4 regions of the Streptomyces sp. NBC_00726 genome follow, and region 4 is predicted to be linked to each of the others. Evidence: riboswitches for the same ligand, from Rfam matches in the RefSeq annotation. Region 4 holds a riboswitch; each other region holds the start of a gene.

The links. Region 4 has a riboswitch for cyclic di-AMP ahead of OG338_RS01830 (transglycosylase SLT domain-containing protein). Riboswitches for the same ligand answer to the same signal wherever they lie in the genome.
Positions count from the first base shown of each region.
Region 1: another riboswitch for cyclic di-AMP. It lies ahead of OG338_RS10700 (transglycosylase family protein); the one in region 4 lies ahead of OG338_RS01830 (transglycosylase SLT domain-containing protein).
Region 2: another riboswitch for cyclic di-AMP. It lies ahead of OG338_RS15600 (M23 family metallopeptidase); the one in region 4 lies ahead of OG338_RS01830 (transglycosylase SLT domain-containing protein).
Region 3: another riboswitch for cyclic di-AMP. It lies ahead of OG338_RS18745 (NlpC/P60 family protein); the one in region 4 lies ahead of OG338_RS01830 (transglycosylase SLT domain-containing protein).

Region 1 is NZ_CP108983.1:2,428,722-2,432,937, forward strand. It holds gene eno (phosphopyruvate hydratase) at 1-1,216, opposite strand, end outside; gene OG338_RS10700 (transglycosylase family protein) at 1,532-2,257, opposite strand; cyclic di-AMP (ydaO/yuaA leader) riboswitch at 2,262-2,430, opposite strand; gene OG338_RS10705 (transglycosylase family protein) at 2,716-3,786, opposite strand; gene OG338_RS10710 (cytochrome P450) at 3,893-4,216, opposite strand, start outside.
Region 2 is NZ_CP108983.1:3,491,360-3,495,575, reverse strand. It holds gene OG338_RS15605 (aldo/keto reductase) at 1-338, opposite strand, end outside; gene OG338_RS15600 (M23 family metallopeptidase) at 521-1,690, opposite strand; cyclic di-AMP (ydaO/yuaA leader) riboswitch at 1,702-1,855, opposite strand; gene OG338_RS15595 (PP2C family protein-serine/threonine phosphatase) at 2,067-3,230, opposite strand; tRNA gene OG338_RS15590 (tRNA-Met) at 3,399-3,472, opposite strand; gene OG338_RS15585 (hypothetical protein) at 3,723-4,013, shown strand; gene OG338_RS15580 (SHOCT domain-containing protein) at 4,114-4,216, shown strand, end outside.
Region 3 is NZ_CP108983.1:4,156,737-4,160,952, reverse strand. It holds gene pcrA (DNA helicase PcrA) at 1-1,039, opposite strand, end outside; cyclic di-AMP (ydaO/yuaA leader) riboswitch at 1,224-1,374, shown strand; gene OG338_RS18745 (NlpC/P60 family protein) at 1,373-2,527, shown strand; gene OG338_RS18740 (hypothetical protein) at 2,587-2,940, opposite strand; gene OG338_RS18735 (NlpC/P60 family protein) at 3,250-4,216, shown strand, end outside.
Region 4 is NZ_CP108983.1:439,449-443,664, reverse strand. It holds gene OG338_RS01840 ((2,3-dihydroxybenzoyl)adenylate synthase) at 1-656, opposite strand, end outside; gene OG338_RS01835 (2,3-dihydro-2,3-dihydroxybenzoate dehydrogenase) at 710-1,546, opposite strand; cyclic di-AMP (ydaO/yuaA leader) riboswitch at 1,970-2,154, shown strand; gene OG338_RS01830 (transglycosylase SLT domain-containing protein) at 2,158-3,030, shown strand; gene OG338_RS01825 (antitoxin) at 3,199-3,390, shown strand; gene OG338_RS01820 (SpoIIE family protein phosphatase) at 3,517-4,216, shown strand, end outside.

The DNA.
Region 1 (4,216 bases), 2.0 Mb from region 4:
CGATGCGCAGCAGCTGGTTGTACTTGGCGACGCGGTCCGAGCGGGCCGGGGCGCCGGTCTTGATCTGGCCGCAGTTCACGGCGACGGCGAGGTCGGCGATGGTGACGTCCTCGGTCTCGCCGGAGCGGTGCGACATCATGCACTTGAAGCCGTTGCGCTGGGCCAGCTCGACGGCGTCCAGGGTCTCGGTCAGCGAACCGATCTGGTTGACCTTGACGAGCAGGGCGTTCGCGGAGCCCTCCTCGATGCCGCGGGCCAGGCGCTCCGGGTTGGTGACGAAGAGGTCGTCGCCGACGATCTGGACCTTGGCGCCCAGCTTGTCGGTGATGATCTTCCAGCCGGCCCAGTCGTCCTCGTACAGCGGGTCCTCGATGGAGACCAGCGGGTACGCGGAGACGAGCTCCTCGTAGTACTCGGTCATCTCGGCGGCCGAGCGGGACTTGCCCTCGAACTCGTACTTGCCGTCCTTGTAGAACTCGGACGCGGCGACGTCGAGCGCGAGCGCGATGTCCTTGCCCGGGGCGTAACCGGCCTCCTTGATGGCCTCGACGATGAGGTCGAGGGCGGCGCGGTTGGACTCCAGGTTCGGCGCGAAGCCGCCCTCGTCGCCGAGGCCGGTGGACAGGCCCTTGGTCTTCAGGACCTTCTTCAGCGTGTGGTAGACCTCGGCGCCCCAGCGCAGGGCCTCGGAGAAGGACTCGGCGCCGATCGGCGCGATCATGAACTCCTGGATGTCCACGTTGGAGTCGGCGTGCGAGCCGCCGTTCAGGATGTTCATCATCGGAACGGGCAGCAGGTGCGCGTTCGGGCCGCCGAGGTAGCGGAACAGCGGGAGGTCGCTGGCCTCGGAGGCGGCGTGGGCGACGGCGAGGGAGACGCCGAGGATGGCGTTGGCGCCGAGCGAGCCCTTGTTCTCCGTGGCGTCCAGGTCGAACATCGCCTGGTCGATGAGGCGCTGCTCGGTGGCGTCGTAGCCGACGAGCTCCGGGCCGATCTGCTCGATCACGGCGAGGACGGCCTTCTCGACGCCCTTGCCCTGGTAGCGGTTGGGGTCGCCGTCGCGAAGCTCAATGGCCTCGAACGCGCCGGTGGAGGCGCCGGACGGAACAGCAGCACGACCGGTGCTGCCGTCGTCGAGGCCGACCTCGACCTCGACCGTGGGGTTGCCCCGGGAGTCGAGGATTTCCCGGGCTACGACGACGTCGATGGACGGCACGAGGCATCTCCTTCTGGGATATGACGCTGGTTGTGCAGGGTCGCTTTGGCCTTGCGACAAGAGCCTAACCGGCCCGGCCGTCTGCGTCGGACGACCGCCCGTCCCCTGGGACGAAAAAGGACCCAAGGGCGGGCATACCGGGGCGAAAGACCAGATAATTACTAGCCAGTAACTACAACAGTTGAACGGTCCCGGGCCGCCCGGCACCCTCCATACGGCGTGCCCCGGCCCGGCACACACGGGGGGAGTGCGTGCCGGGCCGGGGCGGCCCGAGCGATCAGCGAGGAGGGATCGCGGCGGGGCGCGGAGGGTGCGCTACTTCGTCAGGTGGAGCTGCTGGCCCGGGTAGATCAGGTCGGCGTCCTGGACGATGTCCTTGTTCAGCTTGAACAGCCGCTCCCAGCCACCCTTGACGTGGTGGTCGGCGGCGATCCTGCTCAGCGTGTCACCGGCGACGACCTTGTACTCGCCGTCACCCTTGGCAACCTTCTTGCCGGCCGGGGTGGTGACCGTCTTCTTCGTGGCCTTCGGGGCGTCCGAGCGGTCGGAGCGGTTGGTGGCCGGGGCCTCGGTGCGCTCGGCCTTCTTCGGGGCGGCCTCCTGCTTGGGGGCGGCCTCCTGCTTCGCGGCACCGGAGCCGGTGTCGACGCCCGGGTCGACACCGTCGTTGGCCAGGTTGCCGGCACCGGCGCAGGACCAGGCGCCCGGGCCCTGCATGTCGAGGAGCTTCTCGGCGGTGGCGATCTGCTGGGCCTTGGTGGCCAGGTCGGCGCGGGCCGCGTACTGCGTACCGCCGGCGGCGGCCCAGCTGGACTGGGAGAACTGGAGCCCGCCGTAGTAGCCGTTGCCGGTGTTGATCGACCAGTTGCCGCCGGACTCGCACTGGGCGACGGCGTCCCACGTGGCGACGGAGGCGGCGGAGGCGTTGGTCGCGCCCATCAGCGGCACGGCGACGGCGGCACCGGCGACACCGGCGAGCGTCGCGACACGGACGGCCTTGGAGGGGCGGCGGTGCTTGTTGCCCTTGCGGTTGAGCAGCATCGAGTCTTCTCCTCACCGACGCCTACGAGGTGAGCTGTCGGGTTCGGGCCAAGTGAGTTGCCCGGCCGCGCTGCTGGCGCGACTTCACCCCTAGCCGGCCCCGGTACGTCTCCCGACGACCGGGCCCAGCGCCTACCTGGGTCCCCCGCTCCTGCCTACGGCGCTTTCGCGTCTGTTCCCTCCGACCGACGGCAGGATTCGGCGTGACGGTCGACGGGGCCCGCGGTGCGAGCGGTTCTGACCGTAATCACACCGACCGGCCATATTCAAAGACGGACATACCGGATAATCATCCCGTAAGAGCATCCGATGAACCCTCATTTATGCAGGTCGGAACGGATGCGGCGGGACCTCCCGGACAAGGGGCGTGAGTTCACGCAAAGAGACCCATGTCTCACTCGGTCAAAAGTGGGACATGGGCCTCTTAAACCACCCAAAGCGCAGGGGGCTCCAACGGCTCATCCGGCGCTCTCGGCGACCTGGTCCGGGGCCGGATCACCGAGGCCCAGATCGAGGTTCTGACCGGGCAGGATGAGGTCCGGGTCGGAGCCCACCTCGTCCTTGTTCGCCTCGTACAGCTCGGGCCAGCCGCCGGGCAGGTCCTGCGCGTCGGCGATCGCCCAGAGGTTGTCCCCCGGCCGTACGGTGTACGTGCCGTCGGCCGGACCCGTGGCGCTGTCGCGCGCGTCGCCGTCGCCCCGCGAGGCGTGCCGGCCCGCGTCGCGCCCGTCGGCCGTCCCGGCGTCGTCGGCGGCCGGGGCGCCCCGGTGCTTGCCGCCCTTCGCCCGCGCGTCGTCCGTCGCGCCGCCCGTCTCACCGGCCGAGGGGTCCGCGGAGGGGTCGGCCGAGGTGTCCGCCGAGGGCGTCCCGGACGGGCCGTCCGCGGCGGACGGGGTGCCCGTGGGGTCGGCGGACGGGGAAGCGGAGGCGCCGGCCTTCTCCTCGGCGCTCCTGCCCGCGTGCTTGCCGGAGCTCTTGCCGGCCTCCTTGCCCGTGGCGGCCGCGCCGGACGCCTCGTCCGATCCGGTGGCCGACGAGCCCGAGGAGGCGTCGTCCACCGGATCGGTGCCGAGACCGGCGTCGAGCCCCGAGTCGGCGCTCCGGGCGGGCCCGTCCTCGTCCTCGTCACCCTGGTCCGCGTCCGCCGCGCCCGCGGCCTTGGTGAGCCCGGAGATCACCGCACAGCTCGGCCACGCCTTCGGACCCTTGGCGGCCAGGACCCGCTCGGCCACCGCGATCTGCTGCGAGCGGCTGGCGAGGTCGGCGCGCTCGGCGTAAGCCTCACCGCCGTACGCCTTCCACAGCTCCGGCGTGAACTGGAGACCGCCGTAGGAGCCGTTGCCGAGGTCGGCACTCCACGTCCCGCCGCTCTCGCAGTCGGCCACCCGGTCCCAGGTCGCGGCGTCCGCGGCGTGCGCGCTCGCGGCGCCGAGCAGCGGGATGGCGATCGCCGAGCCGGTGACGCCTGCGGCGACCACGATGGCGGGTGCCTGACGAGGGCGGCGGTGTCTGCCGTTCGCGGAGCCCATGGGAGATGCCTTCCGTGTGACTGACAAGCGACTGGTGCGTCGAACGGTGAACCTAGCGAAACTCGAACGTGAGTCACAAGTCGATGCAGTAGAGATCACGCGAAAGTCACAGAGTTGACAGAGTGTCACTTTCCCCGGCGCGCGCTCCGGGCGTGAATTGCACCGGCAGCGTGCGCAGTCCGCGCATGATGAGTCCGCCGCGCCACCTCAAATCGCTTGATTCTCCCGCAAGTCGCAGGTCCGGAAGGCGTGTCAGCAGGGTGGCGAGCGCGGTCTGTCCCTCCAGCCGGGCGAGCGGCGCTCCCAGACAGTAATGAATGCCGTGACCGTAGCCGAGGTGCTGATTGTCACTCCGCGACAGGTCCAGGATGTCCGGTCCGGCGAACCGCCCGGGGTCCCGGTCGGCCGCCGCGAGCACCACGAGCACCGG
Region 2 (4,216 bases), 3.1 Mb from region 4:
CGGCGAAGCGACTCCTCGGCGGCCGACTTGATCGTGGGCGCCGAGAGGCCCTTGTAGCCGGGGAGCGCGCCGGCCTTCGTGGCCACCACGACGTCGGACCGGTTGCCGCGCGACGCGAGCCACTTGCCGATGACCGTCTCCGACTCGCCGCCCTCGTTGCCGGGTGCCCAGTGCGAGTAGGCGTCGGCGGTGTCCACGAAGTTGCCGCCGGCCGCCGCGTACGCGTCGAGGACGGCGAAGGACTGGGCCTCGTCCGCGGTCCAGCCGAAGACGTTTCCACCGAGGCAGAGCGGGAAGACCTGGAGGCCCGACGGGCCGAGATTGCGCAGTGAAGTCATGGGTGGATCAACGACTTCCGGCTCGGACGCTATTCCGGCTCGGACGCTATTCCGTGCCGCATACATCCGGCAGGCTGCGGCTACGCGAACCGGCAGCCCTGACGTCGGGGGGTGTGCGTCAGGGCTGCCGGGGTTCGGAAGGCCGCGTGCGGGGAAGGGCCGGGGCGTCGGAGAAAGAGATCTCAGACCGTCAGACCGCGGGCGCGCAGCCAGGCCATCGGGTCGATGCCGGTGCCGCCCGGGGTGTGGACCTCCAGGTGGAGGTGTGGGCCGGTCACGTTGCCGGTCGCGCCGACGCGGCCGATGGTGTCGCCGGTGGTGACCTTCTGGCCGACCGTGACACCGATCGAGGACTGGTGGCAGAACCACAGCTCGGTGCCGTCCTCCAGCTCCAGCACCGTGCGGTAGCCGTAGGCGCCGGACCAGCCGGCCGACTTGATGGTGCCGGTGTGGATGGCCTTGATCGGGGTACCGGTCGGGGCCGCGAAGTCGAGGCCCGTGTGGTAGCCGGAGGACCACATCGAGCCGGCCTCGCCGAACGTCGAGGTGATCGTGTACGAGGAGGTGGGGAGGGAGTAACTGGCGGCGAGCTTGGCCAGGCGCAACGCCTCGGCCTTCTTCTTCGCCTCCTCCTCCGCCTTCTTCTTCTCGGCGGCGGCCTTGGCCTCGGCCTCGTCCTGCTGCTTCTTCGCCTCGGCGGCCGCCTTCTCGGCGGCGGCCTTCTCCTCGGCCGCCTTCGCCTCGGCGTCGGCGGCGCCCTGCTGCTGCTCGGCCTGCTGGAGGATGCGGGCGCGCAGCGCCTCGCCGGCGTCCGTGGTGCCGTGCTCGGCCTCGGCGGTGGTGATGCCGGCGGTGGTCAGCGGGGCGGCCGCGGTGGCGGTGGCGGGCGTTTCGGCCTCGCTCCCGCCGGAGAACAACGCGCCCACGCCGGGCAGGGACTTGGCGTCGGGGAGATTGTCCGCGATGGAATCGGGAAGAGAGATGGAGACCGGCGGCTTGCTCTGCGCGGTGGCCATGCCACCCGCACCGACGGCCGCGATGACACCGACGCCGAGGACGGTGGAGCTGCGGGCCAGACCATTGCGCTGCTTGGCGACACGGTGCTTGCCGCGGACGGGGCGGACGGACTCCTCGGTGGGATTCCATTCCTCCCAGGTCCGCTCCGATTCGGCGTCGTCGGCGCGGAAGCCGCTGTCGAAACCGGCGCCGGTGGCGAAGCCGTTGCCCCGATCGGTCACGTAGTCGCCGCCCTGTTCCGGGATGTACGCGGTGCCGGGGCCGGACGCGAAGTCGGCGCCGTACTCGGACACGAACCGGGAGGGTGATTCGGGGGCAGGCTTGTTGGACGCCACGCGGGCGCGCTCCTTTCCTTCCTTCTCGCCTACCGGGTTAGCTGACGGGTTCGGAGCAGGAAGGTCTCCTACGGGTTCCTCCGCCTCTTGTGAAGACGAAGACGCCCGATTCACCCCATGTAGGTGGTTCCCCGGTTCCCTTGCGGAATTCGGCGCACGCGCGCGGCGCCGTCCCTGACGACGGCTGGGACAACCGCGCTGCGTTATCGAACGTTAATAGACAGACGGGTCCGATTCCAAGCTGTTCCCGCTGATCGTTCACGCGATGGGCCCGGACTTTACGGGACACAACCGGGTGCAATCGGGCGAGTTGATCGGCACTCAACCACTACGCATTTTCTGACGTTGCGTCAAATGTTATGCGGAGCGACGCTCCTCAGTCACGCAGCGTGTCACCCGCTTTGACGATCTTCACCGTCCTGCGCCGGTCGGGCTGCCCCTTCGCCGGCCGTGCCACCGCGAGCAGCGCCATGTCGTCGGTCGACTCGCCCCCCGTATGCAGCCGTACGTCGTCGGTCAGCGCGGACAGCAGCTCCTCGGGCCCCGGGAAGAGCCGCCCGCGCAACCGCTCCGCCGGGTCGTAGAAGACACCCTCGGCGTCCCGGGCCTCCGACAGGCCGTCCGTGTAGAACAGCAGCGTCCCGCCGGACGGCAGCTCCCACTCGTCCGAGCGGTCCGGCCGCACCCCCAGGTCCATGCCCAGCGGCAGCGCGGGCTCCGAGGGCGTCAGCGCCTCCACCGCCCCGTCCCCGTACAGCAGCAACGGATCCGGATGGCCGCGGTTCACCAGTCGTACGCGCTCCGCGCCCGGCGGGATCTCCGCGAACACGGCGGTCACGAACCCCTCGAACGCGTCCAGACTGCTCCGCCGTACCGACTCACGCGCCAGCGCGCGCTCCAGCCGCTGCGCCACGCCCTCCAGCGACTTCTCGTGCTCCGCCGCCTCCCGGAACGCCCCGATCACCACCGCCACCGCGCCGACCGCCTCCAGCCCCTTCCCGCGTACGTCCCCCAGCACAAGCCGTACGCCGTACGGAGTGTCAGCGGCCGCGAAGAGGTCGCCCCCGACGAACTCGTCCGCCTGCGCCGCCTCGTACCGCGCGGCCACCTGGAGTCCGCCGAGCCGCTCGGGCGGCGCGGGGAGCACGGCCCGCATGGCCGTCTCGGCGATGATCCGGGCGGACGCCAGCTGCTCGCTTCCGCGCCGCACGACGCGGTTGATCACACACGCCTGGACGGCAACCGTGAGCACGGTGAGCAGTTCGATGAACGAGACCACCTTGACCAGATCACCGGTGTAGAGCCGGATGCCCGCGACGGCGAGCACCGCGGCGATCCCGATCCGGATCGTGGTACCCAGAGCGAAGAAGGGCGCGGCGATCAGCGGGGCGGCCGCGAACATCGGGACGGCCGTGAAGGAGGGTGGTGCAAAAAGGTCGAACACCACCCCGATGACGATCATCGCCACCGGCAGCACCCGGACGAACCGGCGACTGCCCGCGCCGTCGGGCCCGCGCCACCGTCGCGCTCTCTTCCCCACCTGCGGTCTCCTGCCCGGTGCGGCCACGGCCGGGACCGCGCACCTCCCCCAGCCTCGCGCCCGCCCGGCCACCGGGCGAATCCTCGGCCGCCGAAGGAGCGAAACGCGTCTGCGCCGGAAACGCATCAGGCCCGGCACGCTGCCTGCGTGCCGGGCCTGATCCATCAGTAGCGGGGACAGGATTTGAACCTGCGACCTCTGGGTTATGAGCCCAGCGAGCTACCGAGCTGCTCCACCCCGCGTCGGTGAACCCAACTCTACGGCATCTTCGGAGCCCTCATGACCACGCGGACCGCGACCGCCTTGATCCAAGCGTCAAAGTGCCGAAAACGAGAAGGTGTTGCAAGGAACATGTGTTCTGTCGCAAGGTATCTGCTGCACCCCCCGGCTCGGTGGGCTGCCCGTGTGAGCAGGCCCCCGACCGCGCATGCCGGCGCGCGTCGAGAGCCGCTCCCGGTCTCTGATCGCAGCCTGCCTGGAGGGCTCTCGACCATGGCCGCACCACTCGCCTCCGATCACACCCCCGCCCCCTCGGCCACCCCGCCGTCCCCCGCACGCGCCGCCGCCAAGAGCGGCCTCATCGGCGGTGTGATGGGCGCGGCGATGAGCGCGGCGGTGAACTACCTGGCGATCGGCCTCCCGGGCAGCGCGTCCGTCAACGCGGTCAACCACGCGATATCGGGCCTGATCAGCGGGTTCCTCGCCGGTTTCATCGGCATCATGGTCCACAGCAGGAAGACGACCGCGGCCACCGCCGCCGACCCGTCCGAGCCGGAGAAGTAGCCACCGCCCTCCCCAGCGCTCCCCCTCAACGGGCGCACGGGCCCATATGGCGATATGACTGATTTCAGACTCAGCCATTTCGAGGCTCCGGGAGTGGACGATGGACGACTATCCCCTGCTCAACCTGTTCTGGACGATGCTGTGGTTCTTCCTCTGGATCATGTGGCTCTTCCTCCTCTTCCGGGTCATCATGGACATCTTCC
Region 3 (4,216 bases), 3.7 Mb from region 4:
CCAGCAGGATCGTCGTCGCGTCCGGGTAGTCCTCCTCGAACTGGAGGATGTTGCGGATGGTCGCGCCCCGGAAGGCGTAGATCGACTGGTCCGCGTCACCCACGACGCACAGCTCGGCGGGCGCATGCTCCGGACCGGCCGGGCCGACCAGCTCGCGTACCAGCGTGTACTGGGCGTGGTTGGTGTCCTGGTACTCGTCGACGAGGACGTGGCGGAAGCGGCGGCGGTAGTGCTCGGCGACGTCGGGGAACGCCTGGAGCAGATGGACCGTCGTCATGATGATGTCGTCGAAGTCCAGCGCGTTGGCCTCGCGCAGCCGGGCCTGGTACATCGCGTACGCCTGGGCCAGCGTCTTCTCGAATCCGTCGGTGGCCTGCCCGGCGAAGGTCTCCTCGTCGATGAGCTCGTTCTTGAGGTTGGAGACCTTGGCGGTGAAGGACTTCGGCGGGTAGCGCTTCGGGTCCAGCTCCAGGTCGCGGCAGACCAGGGCCATGAGCCGCTTGGAGTCGGCCGCGTCGTAGATCGAGAACGAGGACGTGAAGCCGAGCCGCTTGGACTCGCGGCGCAGGATGCGGACGCAGGCGCTGTGGAAGGTCATGACCCACATCGCGTTGGCCCGGGGCCCGACCAGCTGCTCGACGCGCTCCTTCATCTCGCCGGCGGCCTTGTTGGTGAAGGTGATCGCCAGGATCTGGCCGGGGTGGACGCCCCGCTCGGCCAGCAGGTGGGCGATGCGGTGGGTGAGCACCCTGGTCTTGCCGGAGCCGGCGCCTGCGACGATGAGCAGGGGCGACCCGGAGTGCACGACGGCGGCGCGCTGCTCGGTGTTCAGCCCGTCGAGCAGCGCCTCGGGGTCGATGACGGGGCGGTGCGCGCCGTCGCGGTAGTACGCGTCACGGGGCGGCGGGGGCCCGTCGAACACGCCCGCGAACAGGCCCTCCGGCACCGCTTCGGGTGCGGGGTCCTCGGGGGGCGGCGGGGGCGCGTCCTCCTCCTGCTGGAGGCCGGCCAGGAAACTGTCGTCAAAGAGGCTGCTCATCGCTGTCCGAGTCTAGGGCCTGTCCGACGGACAGGCCCGGGCTCTCCACTGACACCCGGCCCCGCTCCGAAAAGGTCACGGAAATGTATCGGGCATATCGCACATCAACCTTCACAGCGGCCCCATGAGTTGGCTAGCGTGCACGTTCGGACGGCCCGTACCCCCAGAGGCGACCTACGCCGAGCGTGCCGCCACGCCGAATCCGGGCCCGCCCGGAACCGGGGACCCACACGCATCACCGGGGTGAATCGGTCCTCCCCCACCGGACCGTAGGGCAGCCTTCCGTTCCGCCCGAACCCGACAGCTAACCCGGTAGGCGGTCCACGGAAGGAGATGCCGGCCTTGGCGTCGCATCGCAAACCGCGCACCCGGGTGCGTTCCACCGCCCCCGCCGTCGGGCTGACCTCGGCGGCGCTGGCCTCGGTGACCCTGCTGTCCTCGCAGAGCGCGATGGCCGCGCCCACCCCGAAGCCGAGCATCGCGGAAGTCCAGAAGAAGGTGGACGACCTCTACCGGCAGGCGGGCAACGCGACCCAGAAGTACAACCAGGCCAAGGAGGCCACGGACCAGCAGAAGTCCAGGGTCGACACGCTCCTGGACGACGTGGCCAAGCGCACCGAGAAGCTGAACGACGCCCGCAGGACGCTGGGCAACTACGCCGCCGCCCAGTACCGCAACGGCGGCCTCGCGTCGACCGCGACCTTCTTCCTGGCCGACGACCCGCAGTCGTTCTTCGCCCAGACCCACCTCATGAACCGGATGGCCGAGCGCCAGCAGCAGGCGGTCACGGAATTCCGTACGCAGCAGGCGAAGGCGTCCAAGCAGCGGGCCGCGGCCGTGCGAAGCCTGGAGACGCTGACCAAGTCTCAGGCCGCGCTGCGCACCAGCAAGCAGAACGTCCAGACGAAGCTGACCGAGGCCCGGACGCTGCTCTCGAAGCTGACCGCCGAGGAGAAGGCGCGGCTGGCGGAGCTGGAGCGGAAGAAGAAGGCGGAGGCCGAGCGGAAGGCCGCGGAGCTGGCGAAGAAGCAGGCCGCCGCCAAGAAGGAGGCCGAGCGGAAGGCCAAGGAGTCGGGCGGCAGCGGTACGGAGACGGGCTCGGGCTCCGGCACCGGCACGGGCTCCGGGAGCAGCGCCTCCACGAAGGCGGAGAAGGTCCTCGCCTTCGCCCGCGCCCAGATCGGCAAGCCGTACGTCTGGGGGGCGACCGGCCCCTCCTCGTACGACTGCTCGGGACTGACGCAGGCGGCCTGGAAGGCGGCGGGCGTCGACATCCCGCGCACCACCTGGGACCAGGTGAACGTCGGGACGCGAATCGCCACGGCGGATCTGCAACCCGGTGACCTGGTGTTCTTCTACGACGACATCAGCCACGTCGGGATCTACAAGGGCGACGGGATGATGATCCACGCACCGAAGCCCGGGGCGAATGTGCGCGAGGAGTCGATCTACTACATGCCGATCTACGGGAGTGTGCGCCCCGCCTGACCGGGGAAGAGAGCCGGTCCGCGCGGGGCCGGCCCCCTCTTTCGAGGCGCGTCCGCCGCTCAGGTCCAGAGCGTGGCGATGAAGATGTTCGCCAGGGTCAGCGCGCCGACCGCCGCGAAGGCGCCCTTTTCGACCTTCTCCTCGTCCCGCTTGACGTAGACGAGCCCCAGGATCACGACCAGGAACAGCAGCTTGATGCCGATCTTGACGTTGTTCACGGGGTGGTCGTCGGCCTGGTCCAGGCCGACCAGGGCGACGCCGGTGACGAGCATGGTCAGCGCGCCGTGCAGCATGCCGGGGACGAACCGGGCGGTGCCGGCCTTCATCGCCTTCATCTGGCCGAGGAAGCCGCCGAGCAGGGCGGCGATGCCGATGATGTGCAGGGCGACGACGAAATCGATGAGTACGCGCATGGTTCCGCACCCTAGAACCCTCGCCCCGGACCGCTCCGGGCAGGGTGGGCCCTACGGGTCGCTTGAATGATGAATGCACTTTTTGCCTGATTCTGGGGTGCTTTTCCCGTTCAATCGGGCTTCATGTGCGGTCATTCGGCGACAATGCCACGCCAAGAGCGACCAATACCCGCCATAACGACACCTTCCCGTGACCTCGGATTAGCGTCCCTTCCCGGTGGCCGTGGAGCAGGAACCGTCCTCGCCGGCCGCCGGAGAAGCCCGCCGGTATACCCCGTCGGGCCGTCGCACGGAAGGACGCCCGCCCCCGTGGCAGCGCATCGCAAACCCAGGCAGCGCCTCATCACCGCCTCCGCGGCCCGCACCGCGGCGACCCTCGCCGTCGCCGGAGCCGCGACGGCCGCCGTGCTGCCGGGAGCCGCGCACGCGGACCCCGCGCCCACCGCGAAGCAGGTCAAGGCCCAGGTGGACCGGCTGTACCGGGAGGCGGAGGTCGCCACCGAGAAGTACAACGGCGCGAAGTCCGAGGCGGCCGCCGCCGCCAAGTCGGTCGACGCCCTGCGCGACGAGGCCGCCCGCCGGACCGCCCGCCTCAACACCGCCCGCGACGTGCTCGGCGCGTACGCCGCCGCGCAGTACCGGTCCGCCGGAATCGACCCGTCCGTACAGCTGGCGCTCTCCTCCGACCCGGACCAGTACCTGCGCCGCGCCACCTACGCGGAGCGGGCCGGTGAGCGCCGGGCCACCGAGGTTCGCTCGGTACGCCGCCAGGTCGCGGAGATCGCCCAGGTACGCGCCGAGGCGGCCGGGAAGCTCACCGAACTGGCCTCCCGGCAGGCCGCCCTGAAGGAGCACCGGGCGACCGTCCGCGCCAAGCTGGCCGAGGCCCGCCGCCTGCTCGCCCGCCTCACCCCGGCCGAGCGCGCCTCCTACGACGCCGCCGAGGACGGGCGCGGGGCCGGTCACGCCGACCGCGGCGCGCCGCGCGCCGCCGTCGCCGCGCCCAACGCGCGCGCCGCGCAGGCGGTCGCCTTCGCGTACAACGCCCTGGGCAAGCCGTACGTATGGGGTGCGACCGGGCCCAACGCCTTCGACTGCTCCGGGCTCACCCAGGCCGCCTGGCGCGCCGCCGGGGTGTCGCTGCCCCGGACCACGTACACCCAGATCAACGCCGGGCAGCGGGTGCCGCGCTCCCAGCTGGCCCCCGGGGACCTGGTGTTCTTCTACTCGGGCGTCAGCCATGTCGGCCTGTACATCGGGAACGGCCGGATGATCC
Region 4 (4,216 bases):
GAGTAGATGTAGTCGTCGTGCGTACGGGGGATGAGCTTGGGCACCCCCGTGGTGCCGCCGGACAGCTGGAGGAAGGCGAGGTCGTGCGGCTCGGGCCCGTCCTCGGGCTCCCCGGCCGCGTCACACGGCACATCGGACAGGGCGGTGTGCTCGCCCGGGTCGCCGACGACGAACACGTGCTTCAGGGTGGGCGCCTGCTCCCGTACGGCGGTGGCCAGCGCGCGGTGGTCGAATCCGGCGTGCCGGTCCGGGATGACATAGGCGACGGCCTCGGCGAAGGAGCAGAAGTAGCCGATCTCCGTCTCGCGGTGGGCGGGCAGCGCGTACACGGGGAGTGCGCCGATCCGGAAGAGGGCGAAGACGACCTCGGCGAACTCGGCGATGTTGGGCAGCTGGACGACGACCCGGTCGCCCTTGGCTATCCCGCGCGCCCGGAAGCCGGCCGCCAGCCGGGCCGCGCGCTCGTCCAGCTCCCGGTACGTCCAGGCGCGGCGCTCGGGCGCGGGGTCGATCAGCGCGACGCGGTCGCCGTGGGCCTCGGCCCGTTCGCGCAGCATGCTTGTGAAGGTCTCGCCGCGCCAGTGCCCGGCCGCGCGGTAGCGGGCGGCGAACTCTGCGGGCCAGGTGGGGGCGTCTTCGTACGGTGAGGCAGTCATCGTTCCAGGTCTCCAGGGGGAGGGCCGTGTTTCGGGGGCGCCGGGCGGACGGGTCAGGCGCGCAGGGTGGCGCCGCCGTCGACGTACAGGTCGTGCAGGGTGATGTGGCGGGCCCGGTCGGACACCAGGAAGGCGACCGCCTCGGCGATGTCGGACGGCTCGGCGATCCGGCCCAGCGGGATGCCCGTGCGGTAGCTCGCCAGGTCCCCGGCTATGACGCGCCGCGCGGCGGGCCCGTCGTCGTGCGCCTCACCGGCCGGCCACATCCCGCGCTGCATGTCGGTGAGCGTGGAGCCGGGCGAGACGGTGTTGCAGCGGACGCCCCGGGGGGCCAGTTCCAGGCCGAGGCACTTGGTGAACATGACGGAGGCGGCCTTGGACGCGGCGTACGCCGCCATGGTCGTACGGGGGATGCCGGCGGCGTTGGACGCGACGGTGACGATGCTGCCCGCGCCCCGGTCCGCCATCCGGCGCGCGACGGACCGCGAGACGTGGAACACCCCGTCGGTGTTGACCGCGAACGTGGCCCGCCAGTCCTCGTCGGTCAGCTCGGTGACGGGCGAACAGCGCAGTATCCCGGCGACGTTGACCGCGATGTCGAGGGCACCCAGGGTGTCCTCCGCTTCGGCGACCAGGGCCTCGACGGCCGCCGCGTCCGTGACGTCCAGCGCCCGGGCCACGACGCCCTCCCCGTACTCCCGGGCGAGCGCGTCGACGCCCTCCGGGGCCGCGTCGGTCGCCAGGACCCGGCAGCCGCGCGCGACGAGGGCCCGCACGACCGCCTCGCCTATGCCGCGTCCGGCTCCCGTCACGAGGGCCAGCCGGCCGGTGAGTTCCTCGTCGGCGGGGGCGACGGGACGAGCGGACGAAGGGGCGGAACGCGGCGCCATGGTTCTGGGGTCTCCCTAGGACGGTGAACAGAGGGCGGCAACACTTAGGTAAGCCTAACCATAGAGTGATCACGCGATCGAGGGGGCCGGAACCGGCGATCCGGGCCGCTCGCAAGCCGCCCGATGTCCCTTTTGTGCCTATATAGGGAAAAGGTCAATTACGGGTGATCGGGGCTGTTTTGGTGCTGTCATACACATCCAAAACGGACGAATATTGCCATTCCGTTCTCAGTGGGCAGCGTCACGTCGGCCGTTTCTGACGCGTAATCCGATCTCCCGGTTCCCAGTCGTGCCAAGAAATTTGACTTCCCCCGGAACGGGCGATCATGAACATTTCCTTTGATTGATCTTGCAAAACAATTGTGATCAGCAATTCCGGGCTTGTTCCGGCCGTCGTTTCTCGCTTACGGTCCCGTCATCAATCCGGATGGAACGCCGAATCCTGCCGCCGTCCGGGAACCCGACCACTCACGTACGGCAGGAGCGGGGGACCCAGGTTTGCCGCCGGTCCGGAATCCGGAGCGGCTAGGGGTGAAGTCGCCATGTGCGACCGGACATCTCCAGTCCGAACCCGACAGCTCACCTCGCAGGCGACGGAGAGGAAATACCCCATGCCCATCACGGGTAAGCACCGTCGTGCCAAGTCTGCGTCCCTGACCCGCGGTTTCATCGCCGTCAGCGCGGGCGGAGCCGTTCTCGCGCTCCCCCTGATCACGGCCGGATCGGCCTCCGCCGCCCCCGCCAAGACCGTCGTCGCCGAAAAGGCCGCGGCCCCGACTTCCGTCGCCGGCAAGGAAATTGCCGTGCGCAAGGCCGCGCACACCACCTATTCCGTGGTGTCCGGCGATTCGCTTTACAAGATCGCCCAGGGGTATTCCCTCAGCGGTGGCTGGGAGCGGCTGTACAAGGACAACCGCGGTGCCGTCGGCAGCAACCCCGACCTCATTCACCCGGGCCTGAAGCTCACCATCGGCGCCAAGTCCGAGGCCGCCGCCCCGAAGCCCGCGAAGAAGAGCGCATTCAAGGCGGAGTCCGCCGAGAAGAACGGCGACACCGCCCCCCGGACCGAGAGCGCCGACCGCGCCGACCGTTCCGAGCGCACCGCCGTCCCGGTCGCCGAGAAGACCGCCGCCGCGCCCGCCGAGGCCCAGACGGTCGCGTACACCGACGACCTCGACGGCTGGATCAAGGAATCGCTGGCCGTCATGGCCGAGCACGGCATCCCCGGCAGCTACGACGGCATCTACCGCAACATCATGCGCGAGTCGTCCGGCAACCCGTTCGCGATCAACAACTGGGACATCAACGCCGTCAACGGCACCCCCTCCAAGGGCCTGCTCCAGGTGATCCAGCCCACCTTCGACGCCTACCACGTGGCCGGTACGTCGACGGACATCTACGACCCGGTCGCCAACATCACGGCCGCGTGCAACTACGCCGCCGCCACGTACGGCTCGATGGACAACGTCTTCGGCGCGTACTGATCCGGACCGGCGGCCCCGTGCTCGGGGCAGGGCCGTGAGAAGGGGCGGAAGAAGCGGATGCGCTTCTTCCGCCCCTTTGGCGTGTGCACGCGAAGGGGTCCGCCCCGGAATGCGTCGGGCGGACCGGGCGTGGATGCTGGAACGGTCAGCGTCTCAAGGAGGTCAGTCATGGGCATGCTCGACAAGATCAAGGACATGATCAAGGGGCATCCGGACCAGGCCCGCCAGGGAGTCGAGAAGGGCGGCGACTTCGTCGACAAGAAGACCGGCGGCAAGTACGAGAGCCAGGTCGACTCGGCTCAGCAGAAGATGAACGACCAGCTCGGCGACCGCCGCCAGTCGGACGAGGGCGGCCGGTAGGCGCTTGCACGGACCGTGGGAGCGGTGGACACCACAGGCCGTGGTGTCCACCGCTCCCATGCCTCCGGGCCCGGCCCGGTGCGGCTCCGACATGCCGCACCGGCCGCCCGGGAGCATCCTGGCTGTGTGACCTGGCACGGCGCGGCCGGGCGGCTGTCGTTCGGTCCGAGCGACCGCCCGCCCCGAGGACCGGAGGACAGCCGGGCGCCGGACGATCTGTCCCTGGTGCTCGCCCAGTCCGTCGTGAACGCGATCGAGTCGGTCGGCGGCCGGGCCGGCGGGGTCTACCTCCCCTCGCACACCCCCGGCCTGCTCCGGCTCGCCGTCCTCGCCGGGCTCCCCGGCCCCCTGTTCCGCCCCTGGTGGCGGATGCACGTGAACCGGCCGTTCCCGGTCGCCGAGGCGTTCCGCACCGGCAGCCCGGTGTATCTCTCCGACGCCGAGGACGCCATGCGGCGCTTCCCGCAGCTGATGGCCGGACTGCCGTTCCCCTTCGGCTCCCTGTACGTGCCGGTGCTGCGACGCCGCGAACCGGTCGGCGTCCTCGTCGTCCTGCGCGGCGCGACGGGCGACGAGCCGGTGCCCGCCGCCGACCGGGAACGCCTCCAGCGCATCGCCGACGGCCTGGGCACCGAACTGGCCGGCCTCGCGGACGCCGGCATCCGGCCCGAGTGGGAGGGCGAGCCGCTTCCCGTACAGCTGCCCGCCAGGACCTCGCCGCCCGTGCGCATCGGCCGCTTCGACTGGAACCTCGCCACCGGCGCCGTCGACGCGGACGACGAGCTCGCCGCGATCCTCGGCACCCGGGCCGGCCGCTTCCCCGGCA